Regions from separate parts of the Actinomadura kijaniata genome, predicted to be linked through region 1. Evidence: riboswitches for the same ligand, from Rfam matches in the RefSeq annotation. Region 1 holds a riboswitch; each other region holds the start of a gene.
The links. A riboswitch is a leader RNA that binds a small molecule or an ion and turns the genes downstream of it on or off. The one in region 1 is predicted to bind cobalamin.
Positions count from the first base shown of each region.

Region 1 (7,471 bases):
CGGGTCCTCGCCGACGCCGCGCGGGGCCGGGTGCGGCCGCTGGTCGGGCAGCGGTTCCCCCTGGAGCGGGCCGCCGACGCGCACGCGGCCATCGAGTCGCGGGCGACGGTGGGCAAGACGCTGCTGGAGGTCTGACCCGCGGGCCGGAGGTTTTCCCCGGCGGTCAGCGGCAACACCACCACCGCACCGCTGGAGGAGGGACCGTGATGGCGGACGGCAGGGTCGTGGTGGTGACCGGGGCCAGCGGCGGGATCGGACGGGCCGCGGCGCGGGAGTTCGCGCGGCGCGGGTACCGGGTCGGGCTGCTGGCCCGCGGGGAGGCCGGGCTGAAGGCCGCCGCCGAGGACGTCGCGGCGGCCGGGGGCCGGGCGCTGGCGGTGCCGGTGGACGTGGCCGACTTCGCGGCCCTGCGGGAGGCCGGGGCGCGGATCGAACGGGAGCTCGGGCCCGTCGACGTGTGGGTGAACACCGCGTTCAGCACCGTGTTCGGGGAGTTCATGGACATCGAGCCGGAGGAGTTCCGGCGGGTCACCGAGGTGACCTACCTCGGGTTCGTGCACGGGACGCGGGTCGCGCTGGAGCTGATGGCGGAGCGGGACCGGGGCGTCATCGTGCAGACGGGGTCGGCGCTGGCCAAGCGGGGGATCCCGTTGCAGTCGGCCTACTGCGGGGCCAAGCACGCGATCCAGGGATTCCACGAGTCGGTGCGGGTCGAGCTGCTGCACCGGGGGAGCGGCGTCCGGACGACCATGGTCCAGCTTCCCGCGGTGAACACGCCGCAGTTCACGTGGGGCAAGGCGCGCATGCCGCGGCGGGCGCGGCCGGTGTCGCCGATCTACCAGCCGGAGGTCGCCGCCGGGGCGCTGGTGTACGCGGCCGAGCACCCCCGACGGCGGGAGTACTGGGTCGGCGGGAGCACGGTGGCGACGCTGGTGGGGCAGCGGCTCGCGCCCGCGCTGCTGGACCGGTACCTGGCCCGGACCGGCTACGGGTCGCAGCAGGGCGACGAGCCCGCCGACCCCGGCCAGCCGGTGAACCTGTGGCGGCCCGTGGACGGCGAGGGCGGCCCGGACTTCGGGGCGCACGGGCGGTTCGACGAGAGGGCGCACCCGCGCAGCGTCCAGTGGTGGGCGTCGCGGCACCGGTGGGCGTTGACGGCGGGCGGTCTCGCGGCGGCCGCCGGATGGGTGGTGGGGGCGCGACGACGGGCAGGATGATCAGCGCCGTCGGCGGACCGCGGCTCGTGCCGTCGATCGCGGTCCCCTTTCGGTGTTCGCGGGGCTGAATGGTCCCGGAGCTGGTGGGTAGGCGGGGTGGACGGGCACCGCCGGACACGCAGCGCGCATGCGACGAACACGGAAAGGGGTGTTGACGATGAGCGCCACGGTCGCCGACCACCTGCTGGAACGGTTGCGCGAGTGGGGGGTCGAGACGGTATTCGGCTACCCGGGGGACGGGATCAACGGTCTCCTCGCCGCCTGGGGCAGGGCCGGGGACCGGCCGCGGTTCGTGCAGGCGCGGCACGAGGAGATGAGCGCGTTCGAGGCCGTCGGGTACGCCAAGTTCACCGGGAGGGTGGGCGTGTGCGCGGCGACGTCCGGGCCCGGGGCGATCCACCTGCTGAACGGCCTCTACGACGCCAAGCTCGACCACGTCCCGGTCGTCGCGATCGTGGGCCAGACCGACCGCAGCGCGATGGGCGGCTCCTACCAGCAGGAGGTGGACCTGCTGTCGCTGTTCAAGGACGTCGCCAGTGAATACGTGCAGATGGTGACCGTTCCCGAGCAGCTGCCGAACGTCCTGGACCGCGCGATCCGGATCGCGGTCGCGCGGCGGGCCCCCACCGCCGTGATCATCCCGGCGGACGTGCAGGAGCTGGAGTACAGCCCGCCCGGCCACGCGTTCAAGATGGTGCCCTCGTCGAGGCCGGGGACGGAGCGGCCGCGGATCGCGCCGGACGGGGAGGCGGTGCGGCGGGCGGCGGAGGTCCTCAACGCCGGGCGGCGCGTCGCGATGCTGGTGGGGACGGGGGCGCGCGGCGCGCGGGCCGAGGTGGAGCGGGTCGCGGACCTGCTGGGCGCGGGCGTCGCCAAGGCGCTGCTCGGCAAGGACGCGCTGCCCGACGACCTGCCGTGGGTGACCGGGTCGATCGGGCTGCTGGGCACCCGGCCGAGCTACGAGCTGATGCGCGACTGCGACACGCTGCTGACGGTCGGGTCGAGCTTCCCGTACACGCAGTTCCTGCCCGAACTCGACCAGGCGCGGGGCGTGCAGGTCGACATCGACCCGACGATGATCGGGATGCGGTACCCCTACGAGGTCAACCTCGTCGGGGACGCGGCGGCGACGCTGCGGGCGCTGATCCCGCTGCTGGAACGCAAGACCGACCGGGAGTGGCGGGAGACCGTCGAGTCCAACGTCGAACGGTGGTGGGAGACCATGCGCCGGGAGGCCCTGGTGGATGCCGACCCGGTCAACCCGATGCTGCTGTTCCACGAGCTGTCGGCCCGGCTGCCCGAACGGGCGATCGTCACGGCCGACTCGGGGTCGGCCGCGAACTGGTACGCGCGCAACCTCAGGTTCCGCGCCGACACGCGGGGGTCGCTGTCGGGCACGCTGGCGACGATGGGGCCGGGCATCCCGTACGGGATCGGCGCGAAGGCCGGGCTGCCGGACCGGCCGGTGATCGTGTTCGAGGGCGACGGGGCCATGCAGATGAACGGGCTGGCCGAGCTGCTCACCGTCCGGCGCCACTGGCAGGAGTGGGAGGACCCGCGGTTCGTGGTGGCGGTCCTGCACAACAACGACCTCAACCAGGTCACCTGGGAGATGCGGGCGATGCAGGGGGCGCCGAAGTTCCCGCAGTCGCAGACGCTGCCGGACATGGACTACGCGGCGTTCGCCTCGGCGATCGGACTGGAGGGGATCGTGGTGGACAAGCCGGACCAGGTGGGGCCCGCCTGGGACCGGGCGCTGGCCGCCGACCGGCCGGTGCTGCTGGACGTGCACTGCGATCCGGACGTCCCGCCGATCCCACCGCATGCGACGTTCGACCAGGTGAAGGGCGCGGCGCAGGCGTTGCTGAAGGGCGACGAGGACCGCTGGGGCGTGCTCCGGGAGGGCATCCGGACCAAGGCCCAGGAGTTCCTGCCGCACCGGGGGAAGAAGTGAGCGCTGCCGGTGACCCGCTGGTGGGGTCGGTTCAGGCGGCGGCGTACACCGTGCCGACCGACCGGCCCGAGGGGGACGGGACGCTGGAGTGGGACGCCACGGACGTGGTGGTCGTGCGGGCCGAGGCCGAGGGGACGGTCGGCCTCGGCTGGGCCTACGGGGGGTCCGCCTGCGCGGCGGTCGTGGCCACGAAGCTCGCGGACGTGGTGCGCGGGCTGCCCGCGCTGGACGTGGCGGGCGCGTGGCAGGCGATGGTGCGCGCGATGCGCGACGACGCGCGGCAGGGCATCGCCGGGTGCGCGATCTCGGCGGTGGACGTGGCGCTGTGGGACCTGAAGGCGCGGCTGCTGGAGGTGCCGCTGCACCGGCTGCTCGGCGGGGTGCGCGAGAGCGTCCCGGTGTACGGCAGCGGCGGGTTCACGACCGATGACGACCGGCGGCTCGTCGCGCAGGTCGAGGAGTGGGTCGGCGCGCTCGGCATCCCCCGCGTGAAGATCAGGGTCGGGGAGGGCTGGGGGACGGCCGTCGACCGGGACCTGGAGCGCATGCGGCTGGTGCGGGAGGTCGCCGGGGACGAGGTCGACCTGTACATGGACGCGAACGGCGCCTACTCGCGCAAGCAGGCCGTCCGGGTGGCGCGCGCGGCGTGGGATCTGGACGTCGGATGGTTCGAGGAGCCGGTGTCGTCGGACGACCTGGAGGGGCTGCGGGTCGTGCGGGACGCGGTGGACGCGGACGTGACGGCCGGGGAGCACGGGTACGACCTGGCGTACTTCCAGCGGATGTGCGAGGTCGTGGACTGCCTCCAGGCGGACGCGTCGCGGTGCGGCGGGATCAGCGAGTGGCAGCGGGTCGCGGCGGTCGCGGCGGCCCGCGGGCTGGAGGTGTCGGGGCACTGCGCGCCGCACCTGCACGCGGTGGTGGGCGCGGCGACGCCGAACCTGCGGCACCTGGAGTGGTTCCACGACCACGTGCGGGTCGAGTCGCTGTTCTTCGACGGCGTGCTGGAGCCGGAGGGCGGGGAGGTGCGGCCCCGCGGGGACGCGATGGGGCACGGGCTGACGTTCCGGGAGGCCGACGCCGAGCGCTACCGGGTGCGGTGAGGACGCGGCGGCCTCCGGCGCCCCGGCGCGCGCCGATGACCGCGGAACGCGACGGGTCACCGCTATCTCCGGTGGGATGGCGGACTCGGAGGCGACGCGGTTCATGGGCGCGACGGCGCGGGAGGCCGCCGGCCGGGCCGGGCGGCGGGCGTCCCTGTCCCGCGGCCGTGTCCACTTCCGGAACCGCCGGGGGCGGGATCGGTGGGGTTCGGGTGCGTGTGCGCGCCCGGTCGGTGCGATGATGGCGCAGGAACGAATCGATCGCGGCCGACGCTCGTGTCGGCCGTGAAGCGGGCGACGGCGGAACGAGGAAGCCGGTGGAAATCCGGCGCGGTCCCGCCACTGTGATCGGCGAGCGGATCCCGAACGCGCCACCGCCCCCGTCGGGGGGTGGGAAGGCCGGGACGAGCGACGACCCGAGAGCCAGGAGACTCACGCCGTCGCCACCTCGACGAGTCCGGGGCGGATCTCCCCGGGGAGGAGTGTGGAACGGCTGTGTCTGCTGTGCGGATGCCGGGGCGTCGCGCCCTGGCCGCGCTGGTCGCCCTGATCGCGCTGGGAACGAGCGCCGGGTGCGGGGGCGGCGGCCCGGCGCGGAGCGACACCGGGAGGACCGCGGCCGGGTTCCCCGTGCGGATCGACAACTGCGGCGTCACCACGACCTACCGGCGGCCGCCGACGCGCGCGGTGACGTTGAACCAGCACACCACCGAGATCATGCTCGCGCTCGGGCTGGAGCGGTCGATGGTCGGCACCGCCTACCTCGACGACCGGATCCTGCCCGAGTACCGGGGCGCCTACGGGCGGATCAAGGTGCTGGCCCGGGAGTACCCCTCCTACGAGACGCTGCTGGCGGCCGAGCCGGACTTCGTCTACGGCGGGTTCACCAGCGCGTTCGCCGACAAGGACGGGCGCGGGCGCGGGACGCTGGCCAAGGCCGGGATCGACAGCCACCTGAGCGTCGAGTCCTGCCCGAAGGGGCCGGTGACCGTCGAGACCGTGGACACCGAGATCCGCGCCATCGCCCAGATCTTCGGGGTGCGCGACCGCGGCGAGCAGGTCGTCGCGCGGATGCGCACGACGCTGGAGGGCGTGCGCAAGCGCGTCGCGGGGGTGCGCCCGCCCAAGGTGTTCGTCTACGACAGCGGCGACAAGACCGCCTTCACCGCCGGGGGCGGGGGCGTCGGCAGCGACCTGATCCGGCGGGCCGGGGGCGCCAACGTCTTCGGCGACCTGCCCAAGGCGTTCGGGGACGTGTCGTTCGAGCAGGTCGCCGAGCGGGCCCCCGACGTGGTCGTCATCTACGACTACGGGAGGACGGGCGTCGAGGAGAAGAAGCGGTTCCTGCTGGGGAACCCGGCGCTGAAGGACGTTCCGGCGATCCGGGACCGGCGGTTCGCGGTGCTGCCGCTGTCGTCGACCGTGCTGGGCGTCCGGGTGCCGGGGGCGGTGGAGTCGCTGGCCCGCCAGCTGCACCCCGAACGCTTCCGGTGACCGGCGCGGCGACGCGGCGGGCGCCGTACCCGCTGGTCCTGGCCGGTCTGGCGGCGCTCGTCGTGGCGGTGGGAACGCTGGGCGTCGCGGTCGGGTCGGTCCGGATCCCGGTGGGCGACGTGTGGGGCGTCCTGCTGCACCGGCTGCACCCGGCGCTCGCCGAGCCGACCTGGCCCGTGGTGCGCGAGACGATCGTGCTGGACGTGCGGCTGCCGCGCGTGCTGATGAGCGCCGTCGTCGGGGCGGGGCTGGCGGTGTGCGGGATGGCGTTGCAGGCGCTGGTGCGCAACCCGCTGGCCGACCCGATGCTGCTGGGGATCTCCTCGGGCGCGACGGTCGGGGCCGTGCTGGTGGTGACCGCGCACGTGACGGTGCTGGGGGCGTTCTCGCTGCCGTCGGCGGCGTTCCTCGGGGCGCTGGCCGCGCTGATGCTGGTGTACTTCCTGGCGCGCGTCGGCGGGCGGATGACGACGGTGCGCCTGGTGCTGTCGGGGGTGGCGACGGCGGAGGTGCTGTCGGCGGTGACCGGGTACCTGGTGGTCACCTCCGACGACCCGCACGCGGCCGAGTCGGCGCTGCGGTGGATGCTGGGCGGGCTGGCCGGGACCACCTGGGGGATGGTCGCGGTCCCGGCGGTCGCGGTGCTGGCCGGGACGGTCGCGCTGGCCGGGACGGCGCGGTGGCTGAACCTGCTGCTGGCGGGCGAGGAGGCCGCCACCGCGCTGGGACTGGACGTGCACCGGTTCCGGACCGTGATGTTCGTGCTGGTCGCGCTGGTGGTCGGGACGATGGTGGCGGTGAGCGGCGCCATCGGCTTCGTCGGGCTGATCATGCCGCATGTGGTGCGGCTGCTGGTGGGCGCCGACCACCGGCGGGCGCTGCCGGTGGCCGCGCTGCTGGGGGCCGCGTTCCTGATCGTCGCCGACCTGGTGGCGCGGACGGTGATCGCCCCGGAGGAGGTGCCGGTGGGGATCCTGACGGCGCTGGTCGGCGGGCCGTTCTTCCTGTGGCTGATGCGGAGGCGGACGGCGTGAGCGCGGACGCGGGGACGCTGCGGGTCGAGGACGTCTCGGTGGCCGCCGGGGGGCAGACGCTGGTGGACGGGGTGACGCTGGAGGCCGCCGCCGGGGAGGTCGTCGGGCTGGTCGGGCCGAACGGGGCGGGCAAGACGACGCTGCTGCGCACGCTGTACCGGTCGGTGCGGCCGTCGTCGGGGCGGGTGCTGCTGGACGGCGAGGACGTCCGGCGGATGCCCGGCAGGCGGCTGGCGCGGCGGCTGGCGGTGGTGGCGCAGGAGAACCCGGGCGAGTTCGCGCTCACCGTCTACGAGGTCGCGGCGATGGGGCGGACGCCGTACAAGCGGGCGTTCCAGGGCGACGACGCCGGGGACCGGGCCGCGGTGACCGAGGCGCTGGCGGAGATGGGGGTCACGGAGCTGGCGGCGGCGCCGTTCGACCGGCTGTCGGGCGGGGAGCGGCAGCGGGTGCTGATCGCGCGGGCGCTGGCGCAGCGGACCGGGACGCTGGTGCTGGACGAGCCGACGAACCACCTGGACCCGCGGCACCAGCTCGACGCGTTGCGGCTGGTGCGGCGGCGGGGCGTGACGGCGGTGGCGGCGCTGCACGACCTGAACCTGGCGGCGGCGTTCTGCGACCGGATCTGCGTGCTGGACCGGGGACGGCTGGTGGCGTCGGGGGCGCCGG
Region 1 is NZ_JACJIA010000001.1:273,039-280,509, forward strand. It holds gene HNR61_RS01255 (zinc-binding dehydrogenase) at 1-135, shown strand, start outside; gene HNR61_RS01260 (SDR family oxidoreductase) at 207-1,217, shown strand; gene HNR61_RS01265 (thiamine pyrophosphate-requiring protein) at 1,375-3,171, shown strand; gene HNR61_RS01270 (enolase C-terminal domain-like protein) at 3,168-4,274, shown strand; cobalamin riboswitch at 4,532-4,727, shown strand; gene HNR61_RS46590 (ABC transporter substrate-binding protein) at 4,785-5,768, shown strand; gene HNR61_RS46595 (FecCD family ABC transporter permease) at 5,765-6,802, shown strand; gene HNR61_RS01280 (ABC transporter ATP-binding protein) at 6,799-7,471, shown strand, end outside.

Region 2 (7,471 bases), on a different contig from region 1:
CGCGGAGGGCCCGTCCTGCGCGCACACCACCGAGACCGCCGCCCCGGCGAACCCCTCCAGCACGCCGCCCCCGGCCCAGGGCCCGTCGTCGATCCGGTCGTCCAGCAGCAGGACCCACAGGAACCAGCCCATCAGCACCGCCGCGCGGTCCGGTGGGGCGGTCCCGGTCAGCCCGATGCCCAGGTCCAGCAGTCGCGAGGTCAGCAGCCGCTCCCGGCCGCGCGGACCGATCAGCCCGTGTTCCAGTGCCCAGTCGCAGGTCGCGGCGCGCAGCCGGGCGGCGTCCGCGCGCGGCGGCGGTGTGGGGAACGGCAGCGACAGGTCCGGCAGCCGGAACTCGGCCGCCGGATCCGGACGCGTGCCCTCGGTGGGCGCGTTCATGTCCCGCCCACCGCCGTCCGCGACGGCCTGCGACCCCTCTGGTCGAGTACCCTGTCGCCGATCGTCTCGGCCACGATGGTCACCCCCGTGTTCACATGGTCCCGGTGCCGGAGTACACCGGGTTCCCACTGCATCGTGGCGAACCGGGCGTTCGCCACGCGTCCCACTTGACCGAGGGTTGTGCGGTTCCTCCTTGATCTTTGCGGGGTCGGCCACGGCACGGGAACGCGCCCGCGCGGGACCCCTCGCGGCGGCCGGCACCGCGCGCCGGGACCGGCGTCCGCCGTCGACGCGATCGACGTCACCAGTCGCGAGTGGCGATCAGCTCCTCATGGTCGGCGTCGGGGAAGCCGTACGCGGTCGCGACGAACCAGAAGTCCTCGCCGATCAGGTCCCGGGCGACGGTCTCGATCTCGCTTCCCGCGGCGTGGAAATCGGCTTCCAGCTCGTTGGACTCCTCCGTCGCGGCGTGGGTGAGCGCGTACAGGGCCGCGAGGTCGGCGGGACGCTCGGCCTCGATACGCGCGCAGAGGCGCAGGAGGATCGCCTTGGCCCTGTCCACGACGTGGCCGGGGTAGTAGCCGTCCTCGTACATCCCCTTGAGGAACGCGTGGCCGGCTGCCCGCTGGTTCATGAGCGGCATGGAACTCCTCGCCCGTCGGTGGCGGCGTTCTGAATGCTGCACGGCGCCACCGACGAAATTCCGGCGCGCGACGACGGCGGATCGACGCGGTGAACGTGCCGGGAAGGGACCGGACGCCGCCGCCCGGAGCGGGTCAGCGCCTCTGCCCGCCCGCCTGGCCGGTGGCGAAGACGGGGCGCGCCGGCGGGGGACGGTCCTGGCGGTGCGGGAGGCCCATCGTCCATGACCGGCCGGCGAAGCGGTACGAGGCCTTGGCCTTCCCGCCCTTCACGCTTCTCACGCGCGCGACGGTCGGCACGCCCTCGCTTCGCAACCGCGCCTGGCCCGCGGCTGCGTGGCCTCGGTTCCGGGGCTTCCGTCACCGGACCGGCGGCTCCGTGAACGAGCCGTGGAGCCCTGCCTCGAACGCTCCACCCGCATGGTCCTATGACGTGCGACGTCTTCCGCAGGTTCGCAAGGAGGCTCTCGGGACGCCGAGGATGACCGGCAGGCGTCGGCCGCGATCGCCCCCCGCCCACGGTCCGCGTCGCGTCGGACGGCCGTTGCGGGAAACTCCTGAGAAAAAATCTTCGCTGGGGTGTCGATTTCCCGGATGGCCGCTCGTCGTCATCATGTGCGGCACCCCGCCGCACCCGAAGACAGGAGACGGACCATGAAGTACATGCTGCTCATCCAGACCCCGCCCACCTCCGACCCGACCGCCATCGACTCCCAGTGCACCGTCGAGGACTGGATGGCCTACGACAAGTCGGTCCGGGACTCCGGGATCCTGGTCGACTCGCACTCGCTGGCGGACCTGACCACCGCCACCACCGTCCGCGTGGACGCCGCCGGGGAACGCCACATCACCACCGACGGCCCGTTCGCCGAGACCCGCGAGTACCTGGGCGGGTACTACGTCATCGACGTCCCCGACCTGGACGCCGCGCTCGACTGGGCGGCCCGCTGCCCCGGCGCGCGCGACGGCTCGGTCGTGGTCCGCCCGGTCAGCGACGAGTACTGAGGAAGGTCCGGCGATGGGGGAGCGCGCGGCCGCTCGGGCCTCGGTCGAGGCGATGTTCCGCGAGGAGTACGGGCGGCTGCTCGCCTCCCTCGTCCACCGGTTCGGGGATCTGGACCTGGCCGAGGAGGTCGCCTCGGAGGCGGTCGAGGCGGCGCTGGTGCACTGGCCGGTCGACGGGGTCCCCGACCGGCCCGGCGCGTGGCTGCTGACCACCGCGCGGCGTAAGGCGGTGGACCGGCTGCGCCGGGACCGCGCCTACGCCGCGCGCCTGGCGGTCATGCAGGTGGAGGCGGACCGCGCCGCGCCCGCCCCGCCGCCCGAGATCGGCGACGACCTGCCCGACGAGCGGCTGCGGCTGTTCTTCACCTGCGCCCACCCGGCGCTGCCCGCCGAGGACCGCGCCGCGCTGACGCTGCGGTGCCTGGCCGGGCTGACGACGCCGGAGGTCGCGCGGGCGTTCCTGGTCCCCACCGCGACGATGGCGCAGCGGATCGTGCGGGCCAAGAAGAAGATCCGGCAGGCGCGCATCCCGTTCCGCGTCCCCGGCGCCGACGAGCTGCCCGAACGGCTGCCCGGCGTGCTCGGCGTCCTGTACTCGGTCTTCACCGAGGGCTACGCCGCCAGCTCGGGCCCGGACCTGCAACGCCCCGACGTGGCGGAGGAGGCGATCCGGCTGGCGCGCATCCTGCACCGCCTGCTGCCCGCCGAACGCGAGGTCACCGGGCTGCTGGCGCTGATGCTGCTGGTCCACGCGCGCCGCGACGCCCGCACCGCCCCCGACGGGTCCCCGGTGCTGCTGGACGAGCAGGACCGGTCCCGCTGGGACCGCCCGATGGTGGAGGAGGGGCTGGGGCTGGTGCCGGTCGCGTTGACCGGCGGGCCGCCCGGCCCCTACGGGGTGCAGGCCGCCATCGCCGCCCTGCACGACGAGGCCGCCGACGCCGCGTCCACCGACTGGCCGCAGATCGTCGCGCTCTACGATGTGCTGCTGGCCCTCACCGCCTCCCCGGTCGTGGCGCTGAACCGGGCCGTCGCGGTGGCGATGCGCGACGGCCCGCGGGCGGGCCTGGCGCTGCTGGACGAGCTGGCCGACGAGCCGCGCCTGCGCGGCCACCACCCCTATCCCATGGCGCGGGCGGACCTGCTGCACCGGCTGGGCCGCCGCGCCGAGGCCGCCGACGCCTACCGGCAGGCCCTCGACCTGGCCGGGACCGACGCCGAACGGAAACTCCTGCGACGCCGCCTGACACAGGTCACCGACCACCACCGAACGGCCCGTCCGCCGGACGGGCCCGCAAGATCGTAGACTGCCCGCGCGGAAGGTTCGCCCGTGTCCACGGACACGGGCGTCGCAAGAGGGAACCCGGTGCGAATCCGGGACTGCCCCGCAGCGGTGAACGGGAACGACCGCCGTCACACGCACTGGATCCGAAGGGTCCGGGAAGCGACGGCCAGTAGGGCGCTTCGACGAGAAGCGGTGCCCGTGAGTCCGAAGACCTGCCTCCGCCCGCGCGCCGCCCGGCGCGCGGTGGTCCGCGGCCTCGCGGGAGGGCCCGGGACGAGCCGCGCCGTTCACCGGCCGTGCGCCGCCTTCCCCCTTTCGCGCGTCCGCACGATGGCACGGCGAGGGAAGCTGCCATGCACACCACGATCCTCGGATACCCCCGCATCGGGGCGGACCGGGAGCTGAAGTCCGCCACCGAGGACTACTGGGCGGGACGCGCCGACGCCACCGCCCTGGCCGGGGTCGGCGCGCGACTCCGCGCGGACGTCTGGCGGGAGCTGCGCGACGCCGGTCTGGAGGCGATCCCCTCCAACACGTTCTCCTTCTACGACCAGGTCCTCGACACCAGCGTGATGGTCGACGCCGTCCCCGACCGCTACCGGCACCTGACCGGCCTGGGCCGGTACTTCGCGATGGCACGCGGCACCCGCGACGTCCCGGCACTGGAGATGGCCAAGTGGTTCGACACCAACTATTACTAGTCAGTGCACCCAGGCAACTTTTCTGGCGCAGCCACCAGTAACGCAGAGTGATAACCCGCCGGAACGCCCACCGAAGGGTTTCAAGTTGACCTTCAGGCGGGTAACCCTGGGACCGGAGCCGCATCCAGCGACTTCGAGGATGGCGAGTGAAAGGCAGAGTGACGGCTGCTCTGCCGCCCGGAGGTCCGTACGACCTCACACACCAAAGCGAACAGTCGAACCACGTTGAGCCGGGGCTAGGGCGACCGGCATGGGTAGGTGCCAGGCGGGAGAACCCGCTAACAACCTGGAGAAGCTCTCCACGAATCTGATCGGATAACACTCGCCGGGAGTGAAGGGCCCAGGCGATAGCCTGCGCGGATTCCTGATCTTCGGTTCTCGTCGTTCGCGCGTGCTCTCTTCCGTTCAGAGGAGAGGGGTACCGGGTTGACGCCGAGCCCGGAAGCAGCCGAGTGGGGCAAGCGCCAGGCCAGCCAGTCACCGACGTGGAGCGACGCCAAGTGGCAGCGCGTCGCGAGGATCTTCCAAGCAGCCCTTGCAGACGCCCAGGACGACCAGGCCGCCGACGAGCAGCCTGCCGAGACGCGGCGGGATGCCGCATGACCGCCGTTCCAGGGCTACCGCCCGAACTCACCGCCGCCGTGGAGCGCGCGGCCATGCCGGACTTCGCCCGCTGGCACGAGATGATCAAAGCCGCCGGAGGCTGCGAGCAGCCGATCCGGCTACGCGGTGAGCGCCTCACCGTGGACGGTGAGACCGGCGAGCTGATCGAGTCCTACAGCACCGACGACGAGCCGACCGGCTACCTGCTCACCGCATGCGGGAACCGCCGCGCCTCCCGTTGCGCCGCGTGCGCCGAGGTCTACCGCGACGACACCTATCACCTGATCATCTCCGGTCTCACCGGAGGCAAGGGAGTACCCGAACAGGTCAGCAGGCATCCCCGCGTGTTCCTGACCCTGACCGCGCCATCGTTCGGAGTAGTGCACGCCCGCCGGGAGAAGGCCGGACAGGCGCAGCCGTGCCGTCCACGCCGAGACCGCCCGCTGTGCCCCCACGGCCGCCCCGAGGGATGCGGCCTGCGCCATGCCGCCGACGATCCGATGCTCGGGCAGCCGATCTGTGGGGACTGCTACGACTACCCGCGCGCGGTGCTGTGGAACGCCCACGCGCCGGAGCTGTGGCGGCGGCTCACGCTGGCCGTGCCCCGGAAGATCACCGCCGAGTTGGGGATCACGCACAAGGCGTTCCGCCAGCAGGCCCGTATCTCCTACGCCCGCGTGATCGAGTACCAGCGCCGAGGACTGATCCATTTCCACGCCGTCGTGCGTCTCGACGGCCCCAACGGTCCCGACGAGGCCCCGCCCGCGTGGGCGACCTCCGACCTGCTGGAGCGGGCCCTACGCACCGCAGTCGCCGAGGTGTCGGTACCGGTCCCGCACCCGGACGGGCAGAGCCTGCCCTACTCGGCGCAGTGGGGGAGGCAGGTGGACGTGCAGGCGATCCAGGTCGCCGCCGAGTTGGACGGCATAGCCGACAAGCACGTCGCCCGCTACATCGCCAAGTACGCCACCAAGGGAGCCGAGGACTCCGGCACGGTAGACCGGCCGATCCGCTACCCCAACCAGATCAGGACCCTGGAGGTGTCCGAGCACGCCCGCCGGATGATCTGGACCTGCTTCGCGCTGGCCGATCTACCCGAGTACAAACCGCTCCGGCTACGCAAATGGGTCCACATGCTCGGCTAGGGCGGACACTTCTCCACCAAGTCCCGCCGCTACTCGGTCACCCTCACCCAACTCCGCCAGGCCCGCGCCGACTACGCCACCCACCAGAACGAGGGACAACCCCAGTCCGACCCCGACAGGACAACCGTCACGACCGGCCGATGGACCTACGTCGGCTCAGGACTGCTGAACGGCGAACACTTCTGGGCAGAGCAGACCCGCGACCGCATCCAGAAGGCCCGACGCATCCGCTATCAGGTCACCGAGCGTGACCAGGAGCAGGAGGCCAGCTAGCCCGGACCACCCGACGTCGAGAAGTTTCATTACAGGGTCAAGGGCGGTCCGCTGACGCGGCCCGCCAGGCGGCCGCCCGCCCCGGCGCGCCGGGCGTGCGGCCTGTTCCGTCCGGTCCCGCCCCGCCGCGTCGGCCGACCGCCCAGGCCTGGACAGCAACCGATGAAGAACGAGCGAGAGCGCTCATCTGAAGGCAGCCGCTTCGACCTAGGGCCTGTTTCGAAGTCTGATGTGTGGCGGTGTGTCGTGACCGCCAACGCAAGAGGTCTCCGGTAGCAAGTTCAACGACCAAGAAGAACCAGCACCACCGGAGACCTCGTGCCCACCCTAGCGGTGACGAGGCGGTTTGACCTGACCGAGGCGCAGTGGGCCATCCTGGAACCGCTGCTGCCCACCCCCAACCACCCCCAAAGGCCCAGGTCGCCCGCCGCAGTGGACCAAACGCCAGCTCATCGACGGCATCGGCTGGCGAGTGCGAGTCGGGGCGCCCTGGCGGGACGTGCCCGCCTGCTACGGCTCCTGGCAGGCGATCTATTCGCTGTTTCGCCGCTGGCAGCGGGCCGGGATCTGGGCCCAGATCCTCACCAGCCTGCAGGCCCGTGCCGATGCCGACGGGCTGATCGACTGGCGGGTCGGGGTGGACTCCACCATCGCCCGCGCCCACCAGCACGCCGCCGGCGCCCGCACCAGCCCGGTGAGGCAGCCACCGGGCGGGACCGGTGCGCCCGAGCCGGCCGATCACGGGCTGGGACGCTCACGCGGCGGACTCACCACCAAGATCCACCTGGCCTGCGAGCAGGGCCAACGGGTGCTGGCGCTGCTGGTGACAGCCGGACAACGCGGTGATTCACCCCAGTTCCAGGCCGTGCTGGAGGCGATCGCGGTGCCGCGGCTCGGACCCGGGCGCACCCGCACCCGACCGGTGCGGGTGCGCGCCGACAAGGCCTACTCCTCGGCCGCCAACCGCGCCTACCTGCGCCGTCGCGGCATCCGCGCGACCATCCCGCAACCGGCCGACCAGATCGGCCACCGCCAGCGGCGCGGCAGCGCCGGCGGGCGGCCACCGGCGTTCTGCGCCACCGACTACAAGGCCCGGCACGCGGTGGAGTGCGGCATCAACCGCCTCAAACGCCACCGCGCCGTGGCCACCCGGTATGACAAACTCGCCGTCCGCTACCAAGCCGTCCTGCACATCGCCTGCATCAACGACTGGCTCCTGACCTGCCTTTGAAACACGCCCTAGTTGCGTGGGGTGGGCCAGGCTGACGACGCACACCGCGCCCTCAGCAGTGGTGACCAGCATCAGCTTGACCTCCCAGAAGAAGGCGTGGTGGTCGCCGTCCTTAGCTTGTCATTTAACGTCTGACCTCCGCGTTCATAGATCCATGGTTGCTGTGGGTAGTCGGCTCAGGCTTGGCGTCGGGGTTTGGTTCCCTT
Region 2 is NZ_JACJIA010000014.1:33,580-41,050, forward strand. It holds gene HNR61_RS37925 (cytochrome P450) at 1-381, opposite strand, end outside; gene HNR61_RS37930 (DUF5713 family protein) at 683-1,024, opposite strand; gene HNR61_RS37935 (hypothetical protein) at 1,158-1,304, opposite strand; gene HNR61_RS37940 (YciI family protein) at 1,677-2,027, shown strand; gene HNR61_RS37945 (RNA polymerase sigma factor) at 2,041-3,333, shown strand; cobalamin riboswitch at 3,330-3,546, shown strand; gene HNR61_RS37950 (uroporphyrinogen decarboxylase/cobalamine-independent methonine synthase family protein) at 3,666-4,013, shown strand; partial or broken gene HNR61_RS37955 (replication initiator) at 4,670-6,034, shown strand; one part of gene HNR61_RS37960 (IS5 family transposase) at 6,368-6,475, shown strand; one part of gene HNR61_RS37960 (IS5 family transposase) at 6,477-7,265, shown strand; partial or broken gene HNR61_RS50725 (IS982 family transposase) at 7,257-7,376, opposite strand.
Region 2: linked by a shared signal. The riboswitch ahead of HNR61_RS37950 (uroporphyrinogen decarboxylase/cobalamine-independent methonine synthase family protein) and the one ahead of HNR61_RS46590 (ABC transporter substrate-binding protein) in region 1 are both predicted to bind cobalamin.

Region 3 (7,471 bases), on a different contig from region 1:
CGCTTGATGGCGTCGCGGGTGGCGGCGTCCCACAGGCCGAGGCGCTTGAGGTCGGCGACCAGGTAGTTGTTGATCTGGAGGAACTCGCCGGACAGGGTCTCGCGCTTGAACAGGTTGGACACCTGCGGCTCGACGCACTCGTAGCAGCCCGCGATCGACGCGATGGTGGCGGTCGGCGCGATGGCGATCAGCAGGGAGTTGCGCAGGCCGTGCTCGGCGACCTTGGCGCGCAGGGCCTCCCACGCGTCGGGACGGGTGATCGCCGCGTCCGGGAAGTGGTCGACGTGGAGCTGGCCCCGCGCGGTGCGGGTGGCGGCGTAGTCGGGCAGCGCGCCGAGTTCGGCGGCCAGGTCGGCGGAGGCGTCGTAGGCGGCGAGGGCGATCTCCTCGGCGATGCGCGTGGACAGCGTCCTGGCCTCGGCCGAGTCGAACGGCAGCCGCAGCTTGAAGAACACGTCGGCCAGGCCCATCACGCCGAGGCCGACCGGCCGCCAGCGACGGTTCGCGCCCTCGGCCTCGGCGGTCGGGTAGAAGCCGCGGTCGATGGTGCGGTCCAGGAAGCGGACGGCGGTGCGGACGGTGGAGCGGAGGCGTTCCCAGTCCAGGTCGTCGCCGGAGACGTGCGCGCCGAGGTTGACCGAGCCGAGGTTGCACACGGCGGTCTCGCCGTCGCTGGTGACCTCCAGGATCTCGGTGCACAGGTTGGACAGGTGGACGACGTTGCCGGGCTCGGCGGTCTGGTTGCAGGCGCGGTTGGCGGCGTCCTTGAACGTCATCCACCCGTTGCCGGTCTCGGCGAGGGTGCGCATCATCCTGCCGAACAGGCGGCGGGCGGGGACCTGGCGGACGTAGCGGCCCTCGGCCTCGGCGCGGCGGTAGGCGGCGTCGAACTCCTCGCCCCACAGGTCGACGAGCTCGGGCGTCTCCTTGGGGTCGAACAGCGACCACCGCGCGTCGGCCTCGACGCGGCGCATGAACTCGTCGGGGATCCAGTTGGCGAGGTTGAGGTTGTGGGTGCGGCGGGCCTCCTCGCCGGTGTTGTCGCGCAGTTCGAGGAACTCCTCGACGTCGGCGTGCCACGGCTCCAGGTAGACGCAGGCCGCGCCCTTGCGGCGTCCGCCCTGGTTGACGGCGGCGACCGAGGAGTCGAGGGTGCGCAGCCACGGGACGATGCCGTTGGAGTGGCCGTTGGTGCCCCGGATGAGGGAGCCCCGGGACCGGATCCGGCTCCAGGAGACGCCGATGCCGCCCGCGTACTTGCTGAGCCGCGCGACCTGCGCGTACCGCTCGTAGATCGACTCCAGCTCGTCCCTCGGGGAGTCGAGCAGGAAGCACGACGAGAGCTGGGGGCGGCGGGCCGCCGAGTTGAACAGGGTGGGCGAGCTCGGCAGGTAGGACAGGGTGCTGAGCAGCGCGTACAGCTCGCGGACGTCCTCGACGGTGTCGGACAGGCCGACCGCGACGCGCATCAGGAAGTACTGGGGGCGCTCCACGACGCGCCGGGTCCTCGGGTGGCGCAGCAGGTAGCGGTCGTAGACGGTGCGCAGGCCGAAGTACTCGAACCGGTCGTCGGCGGCCTCGTCCACCAGGGCGTCCAGCGCGTCGGCGTGGGCGGCGACGAACGCGGCGGGCGCGTCCGACAGCAGGCCCTCGCGGTGCGCGACGGCGACCGAGCCGGCGAACGAGCGGACGCCCTCCGCCGCCGTCTCGTCGGCGATCTTCGCGCCGAGCAGCCGGGCGGCGACCCGGGAGTAGGCGGGCTCGACGCCGACCAGCGCGGCCGCCTCGCCGATGGCCAGGTCGCGCAGGCCGGCGGCGTCCACTCCCCCGTTCGCGCGCACCGCCGCCAGCACCCGGGCCGGGTCGGCGTCCGGCAGCCCGGCGCAGGCGCGTTCCACCTGCTCGGCCAGGCGCTCGACCGGCTGCCCGGTCGGCACGGCCTGGGCGGGTGCGACGCTGACGGCCTCGGCGGTCCCGGTGAGGACACCGGCCGGTGGCGCGATCAGTTCCTGGGTCACGTGCTCTTTCCCCTCGCGAGCTCGTCCCGCGAGGGCATGCGAACGACGCGCGGACCGCCGGTCGCCGGCATGCCGCGCACCGCCCCCGGTCCTCCCGCGAGACCTGGACGTACGAGAGCCCTCCGGGCTCCCTTCGCCGCGGACCGCGTCCACGGCGGAGCTGGCAGGTCTTCGGACTCGCGGGCGCACTGCGCGCTCCTACCGGCCGTCGCTTCCCGCCCCCGTTCCCGGGGTCAGTGCATGTGACGGCGGTCGTTCCCGCTCACCGCTGCGGGGCAGTCCCGGACTCGCACCGGGTTCCCTCTTGTGACGCCCGTGCCGTCTGGGACGGCTGGGGCGAACCAGCACGGGCATGACCCTACATCTTGATGACGGGTGACGCACAACCCCAACATGTAGGGCGTGTCACAGCCCCAAGGCGGGGGTCGGGTGGTGCCTTTCGTCCGGAGGTGGGACCATGGGGCCGCCATGTCCCCGCAACCGTTCTTCCATGCCTCCCGGGCGGTGCTGTTCGCCACCGTCGTGGTCGCGTTGGCGACCCTCGGGCACGGGCTGGCGTCGTCGCACGCGGTGCCCGCGTGGGCGGTGCTGGCGGGGTTCGCGGGAACGCTCGGGGTCACCTGGGCGCTGGCCGGGCACGAGCGGTCCCTTCCGACGATCTTCGGGGGGCTGCTGGGCGGGCAGTTCGCGCTGCACACGCTGTACGCGGACGCCGCCCTGGGGTCCGGGCATCACGGCGGCTCCCTGATGCCCGGGCGGGACTCCGGCTGGACGATGACGTTCGCGCACGTCGCGGCCGCCGCGCTGGCGGCGTGGTGGCTGCGGCGCGGCGAACGGGCCCTGTGGTCGCTGGCGCGCCGGCTGACGTTCCGGCCGGCGCCGCCGCTCGTCGTCGAACCCCCGGCGCCTCCCGCCCGTATCCCCGTGATACCGGTGACGGACGTGCCCGTGCCCGTGGGGCGGGCGCTGCGGCACCAGGTCGTCCGGCGGGGGCCGCCGCTCCGTTCGAGGGCGCTCTGAGGGAGCGCCGTACGTCACCGGGCGCGCCGTCGGCGCGTTCGGGTTCTTCACGTGCTTCTCGAACGGAGTCTCACCATGTCATCACGGTTCTCTTCGGGCATGTCCAGGTTCGCCGCGGTGGCGGCGCTGGCGTCGGTGTCGGTGGTCGGGCTGGCGGGCGTCGCGTCCGCGCACGTCACCGTCAACCCCGGCACCGCCGAGCAGGGCGGCTTCACCAAGGTCGCCTTCCGGGTGCCGAACGAGCGCGACGACGCCGGGACCACCAAGGTCCAGGTCGACCTGCCGGTGGACCACCCGATCGCGTTCGTGTCGGTGCGGCCGGTGCCGGGCTGGTCGGTGAAGGTGGAGAAGAGCAGGCTCAAGACGCCGATCAACGTGCACGGCGCGAACCTCACCGAGGCGGTCTCCCGGATCACCTGGTCCGGCGGGAAGATCGACAAGGGGCAGTTCCAGGAGTTCGACGTGTCGATGGGGCCGCTGCCGACCGACGTGGACCAGCTGGCGTTCAAGGCCGAGCAGACCTACGAGGGCGGCGAGGTCGTCAAGTGGGACCAGCCGGCCGAGCCGGGCAAGGAGGAGCCCGAGCACCCCGCGCCGGTGCTGAAGCTCGCGGCGAAGGGGTCCACGGAGCCCGCCCGGGGGCTGGCCGCCGCCGCCAGGCCGGTGGCCGCCTCCTCCGCCGACGACGGCACCGCCCGGATGCTGGGCGGGATCGGCATCGCGATCGGCGTGCTCGGCCTGGTCGTCGGGGCGCTCGGCCTGGTGCGGGGGCGTCGGGCATGAGGCGCCGCAGGCTGGCGGCGCTGACCGCCGGGGCCGCGCTGGCGCTGGCCCTTCCCGCCGCGCCCGCGTCGGCGCACACCGCGCTGCGCTCCTCGACCCCGGCCGCCAAGTCCACCGTCGAGGCGCCGAAGGAGATCGTGCTGACCTACACGCAGGCGATCTCGCTGCCGAAGGTCATCCTCACCGGCGAGGGTGGGACCCAGTACGGCGCGGGCGCGGCCGAGGCCGCGGACAACAAGGTGACGCTGCCGGTGAAGCCCGGCCTGCCGAACGGCCGGTACACCGTGGGGTGGCGGGTCGTGTCGCTGGACGGGCACCCGGTGTCGGGCAGCTTCACGTTCACGGTGAAGGGGGCCGCGGCCGCGTCGCCGGCGGCCTCGGGTTCGTCCGCTCCCGCCCCGTCCCCGGCGAGCACGCCGGCGGCGGTCGCCGAGGAGAAGGAGTCGTCCGGGTCGGGCGGCTGGCTGTGGATCGGGCTGGGCGCCGTGCTGGTGGCGGCCGTGGCGGGCGGTGTCGCCTGGGCGCGGCGGTCGCCGCGCGGCTGATCCGCGGAACCGGTCCGATGGGCGCCCGGCGGGGTTCCCGCCGGGCGTCCCGCTTTTTCACAGAGATGATCTCTCTTGCGCTGATTACATGATTACATGAAGCTCCCGGCCCTCGACCGAGAGCGTGAGCGCATGATCGTCGAATACATCCGGTACCGGATCGCGGAGGCCGACGCCGCCGCCTTCGAGGAGGCGTACGGGCGGGCCGCCCGCGCGCTGACCGCCGCGCCGCAGTGCGTGGACTACGAGCTGACCCGCTGCGTGGACGAGCCCGGACGGTACGTCCTGCGGATCACCTGGACGTCGGCGGCCGACCATCTGGAGGGCTTCCGGAAGGGCGAGCACTTCCCGGCGTTCTTCGCCGAGATCAGGCCGTACGTGGAGAGCATCGAGGAGATGCGGCACTACGGGCCGACCGCCGTGCGCGGCCGGGGCGGATCCGTCCCGACGCTGTACGAGTGGGCCGGGGGGAGCGCGGCGTTCGAGCGGCTGACCGAGACGTTCTACGGCAAGGTCCTGAAGGACGACCTGATCGGACCGCTGTTCGCGGGCATGGACCCCGGGCATCCCCGGTACGTGGCGATGTGGCTGTCGGAGGTGTTCGGCGGCCCGGAGCGGTACAGCGCCGAGCGCGGCGGCTACGCCCACATGGTCCGCCAGCACCTGGGCAAAGCGATCACCGAGCCGCAGCGGCGCCGCTGGGTGAACCTGCTGATGGACGCCGCCGACGAGGTCGGCCTGCCCGACGACCCGGAGTTCCGCGCGGCGTTCGCGGGCTACGTCGAGTGGGGCACGCGCCTGGCCCGCGGCAACTCCCAGTCCGGCGCGACCCCACCGCTGGAGGCCCCGATGCCGCACTGGGGCTGGGGCGTGGCCCCTCCCTACATCCCGAACTCCTGACCTCCGGCCCCGCGGGACGCGGAACCCCCGGGAATGTGGGAACCCGGGGGTCGGCGCGGGTGAGGGCGCGTGGTGAGCGCCGCCGCGGCGGCTGGGAGCGGACGCGGTCGCTAGTCGCCGAAGCGGATGTCGCGGCCGGTGGCCCCGGCGAAGTCGAGGAGGCGGTGCGCCTCGGCGGTCAGGGCCTCCTCGTCCTCGCCGGTGAACGAGGTGTGGGGCCGGAGCGTCAGGGCCTTGTCCGTGAGGTTCCACTCCCCCGCCGTCACGCCGTCGAGCAGGATCGTGCCGGGGACGAGGTTGGGCCGCCCCTTCGCCGCGGCGAGGTGCTCCTCGGTGACGAAGCGGGAGCGGTCGGCGTGCGACAGCAGCAGGTTGTCGAAGTCGTACAGCAGGCGGGCGGGGGCGGGCGCGTCCTCGCCGGGGCGGGGCGCGTCGGGGAGGTCGAACAGCTCGCGGCCGTCCTCGCTGCGGAACGTCACCAGCCGGGGGCGGAGGCGTTCCACCACCTCCTTGAGGCGGGTCAGGCCGGACCACGCCTGCACGTCCATCACCGACGCCGGGCCGAACGCCGCCAGGTAGCGCAGCACCATGCGGTCCAGGGTGGCGCCGGCGTCGAGGGGCTCGCCGAGCCAGTGCTCGGCGGTGGTGTGGGCGATCGGGCCGCTGGACCCCCACACGCCGCGCGGCGGGACCTGGACGAGGGCCATCCGGTTGCGGGCGGCGTAGGCGAGGGAGGCGGGCGCGCGGTCGGGCCAGCGTTCGGCCAGCAGCGCGCCCAGCTCCTTGGCGGTGCGGGGCCTCTCCTCCAGGATCGGGCGGGCGGCGGCGACCAGCTCGTCCATGTCGAGGCCCTGGACCGGCTTGCCGTGCAGGCTGTTGTGGAACAGGTCGCGGTCCAGGACCGGCTGGACCAGCGGGCGCAGCCACCGGCAGTCGTCGGCGCTGACCAGGTGGATCGTGGAGCGCATCAGCGCGATGCGCACCAGGCGGCGGTCCACCAGCAGCGCCGCGACCTCCTCGGGCCGGATCCCGTCGAGCCGGGCGGCGAGCCCGTGGTACCAGGTGTGCGGGGTCTGCGCCTGGAGGCCGACCAGGTGCTCGACGGTCTCGACGACCGGCTTCCGCACGCGTTCCAGGAGGAACTGGCGGGCGAGCGTCGCACGGTTGAGGGCGCGGCGGGACAGGATCACGGGCGTTCCTTCTCCAGGGTGGTGCGGAAGGCCAGCGTAGGGTCCGGCCCCGAGCGCGCGGGCCCGCGGGCGGCGTTCACCCGGCGCACAGCACAATGACCCCGAATCCTCCGTCTCTCCGGAAAGGGCCGCCGTGGACACGCGCCATCTCCTCGACCCGCAGATCGCCTCCCTGATCGACCTCGTCCCGACGATCGAGCTGAGCGCCGGGAACCTCCCTGCGGTCCGGGAGGCCCGGCGGCGGTTCCAGGAGGAGCAGCCCGTGCCCCCGCCGCCGGACGGGCTGGTCGTCGAGGAGCGCCGGGTCCCGGGCCGGCCGGGCGATCCGGACGTCCGGGTCCTGGTCACCCGGCCCGCCGGGGCCGGGGAGGCGCTGCCCGCGCTGCTGTGGATCCACGGCGGCGGGTACGTGCTGGGCAGCGCGGACTGGGACCAGGTCGCCGTCGTCCCCCTCGCCGCCGAGATCGGCTGCGTCGTGGTGTCGGTGGACTACCGGCTCGCCCCGGAGACCCCGCACCCCGGCCCGGTGAACGACTGCCACGCGGCGCTGTCCTGGCTGCACGGCAACGCCGCCGAGCTGGGCGTCGATCCGGCGCGGATCGCCGTGGCGGGGGTGAGCGCGGGCGGCGGGCTGGCCGCGACGCTGGCGCAGAAGGTCCGGGACGAGGGGCGGATCCCGCTGGTGTTGCAGGCGCTGTTCGTGCCGATGCTCGACGACCGCACCGTCACCGAGAGCGACCCGCACCCCTACACCGGGGAGTTCCGGTGGACGCGGGCGTCCAACGCGTTCGGCTGGTCCAGCCTGCTGGGCCACGAGCCCGGCCGCGACGGCGTGGCCCCGTACGCGGTCGCCGCCCGGTGCGAGGACCTGGGCGGGCTGCCCCCGGCGTTCGTGAGCGTCGGCGCGCTGGACCTGTTCCTGGAGGAGGACGTCGAGTACGCGCGGCGGCTGACGCGGGCCGGGGTCCCGGTCGAGCTCCACGTCCACCCGGGCGTCCCGCACGGCATCTTCGAG
Region 3 is NZ_JACJIA010000002.1:984,267-991,737, reverse strand. It holds gene HNR61_RS12030 (ribonucleoside-diphosphate reductase subunit alpha) at 1-2,018, opposite strand, end outside; cobalamin riboswitch at 2,164-2,379, opposite strand; gene HNR61_RS12025 (hypothetical protein) at 2,487-3,038, shown strand; gene HNR61_RS12020 (YcnI family copper-binding membrane protein) at 3,138-3,821, shown strand; gene HNR61_RS12015 (copper resistance CopC family protein) at 3,818-4,366, shown strand; gene HNR61_RS12010 (group II truncated hemoglobin) at 4,499-5,266, shown strand; gene HNR61_RS12005 (winged helix DNA-binding domain-containing protein) at 5,377-6,456, opposite strand; gene HNR61_RS12000 (alpha/beta hydrolase) at 6,590-7,471, shown strand, end outside.
Region 3: linked by a shared signal. The riboswitch ahead of HNR61_RS12030 (ribonucleoside-diphosphate reductase subunit alpha) and the one ahead of HNR61_RS46590 (ABC transporter substrate-binding protein) in region 1 are both predicted to bind cobalamin.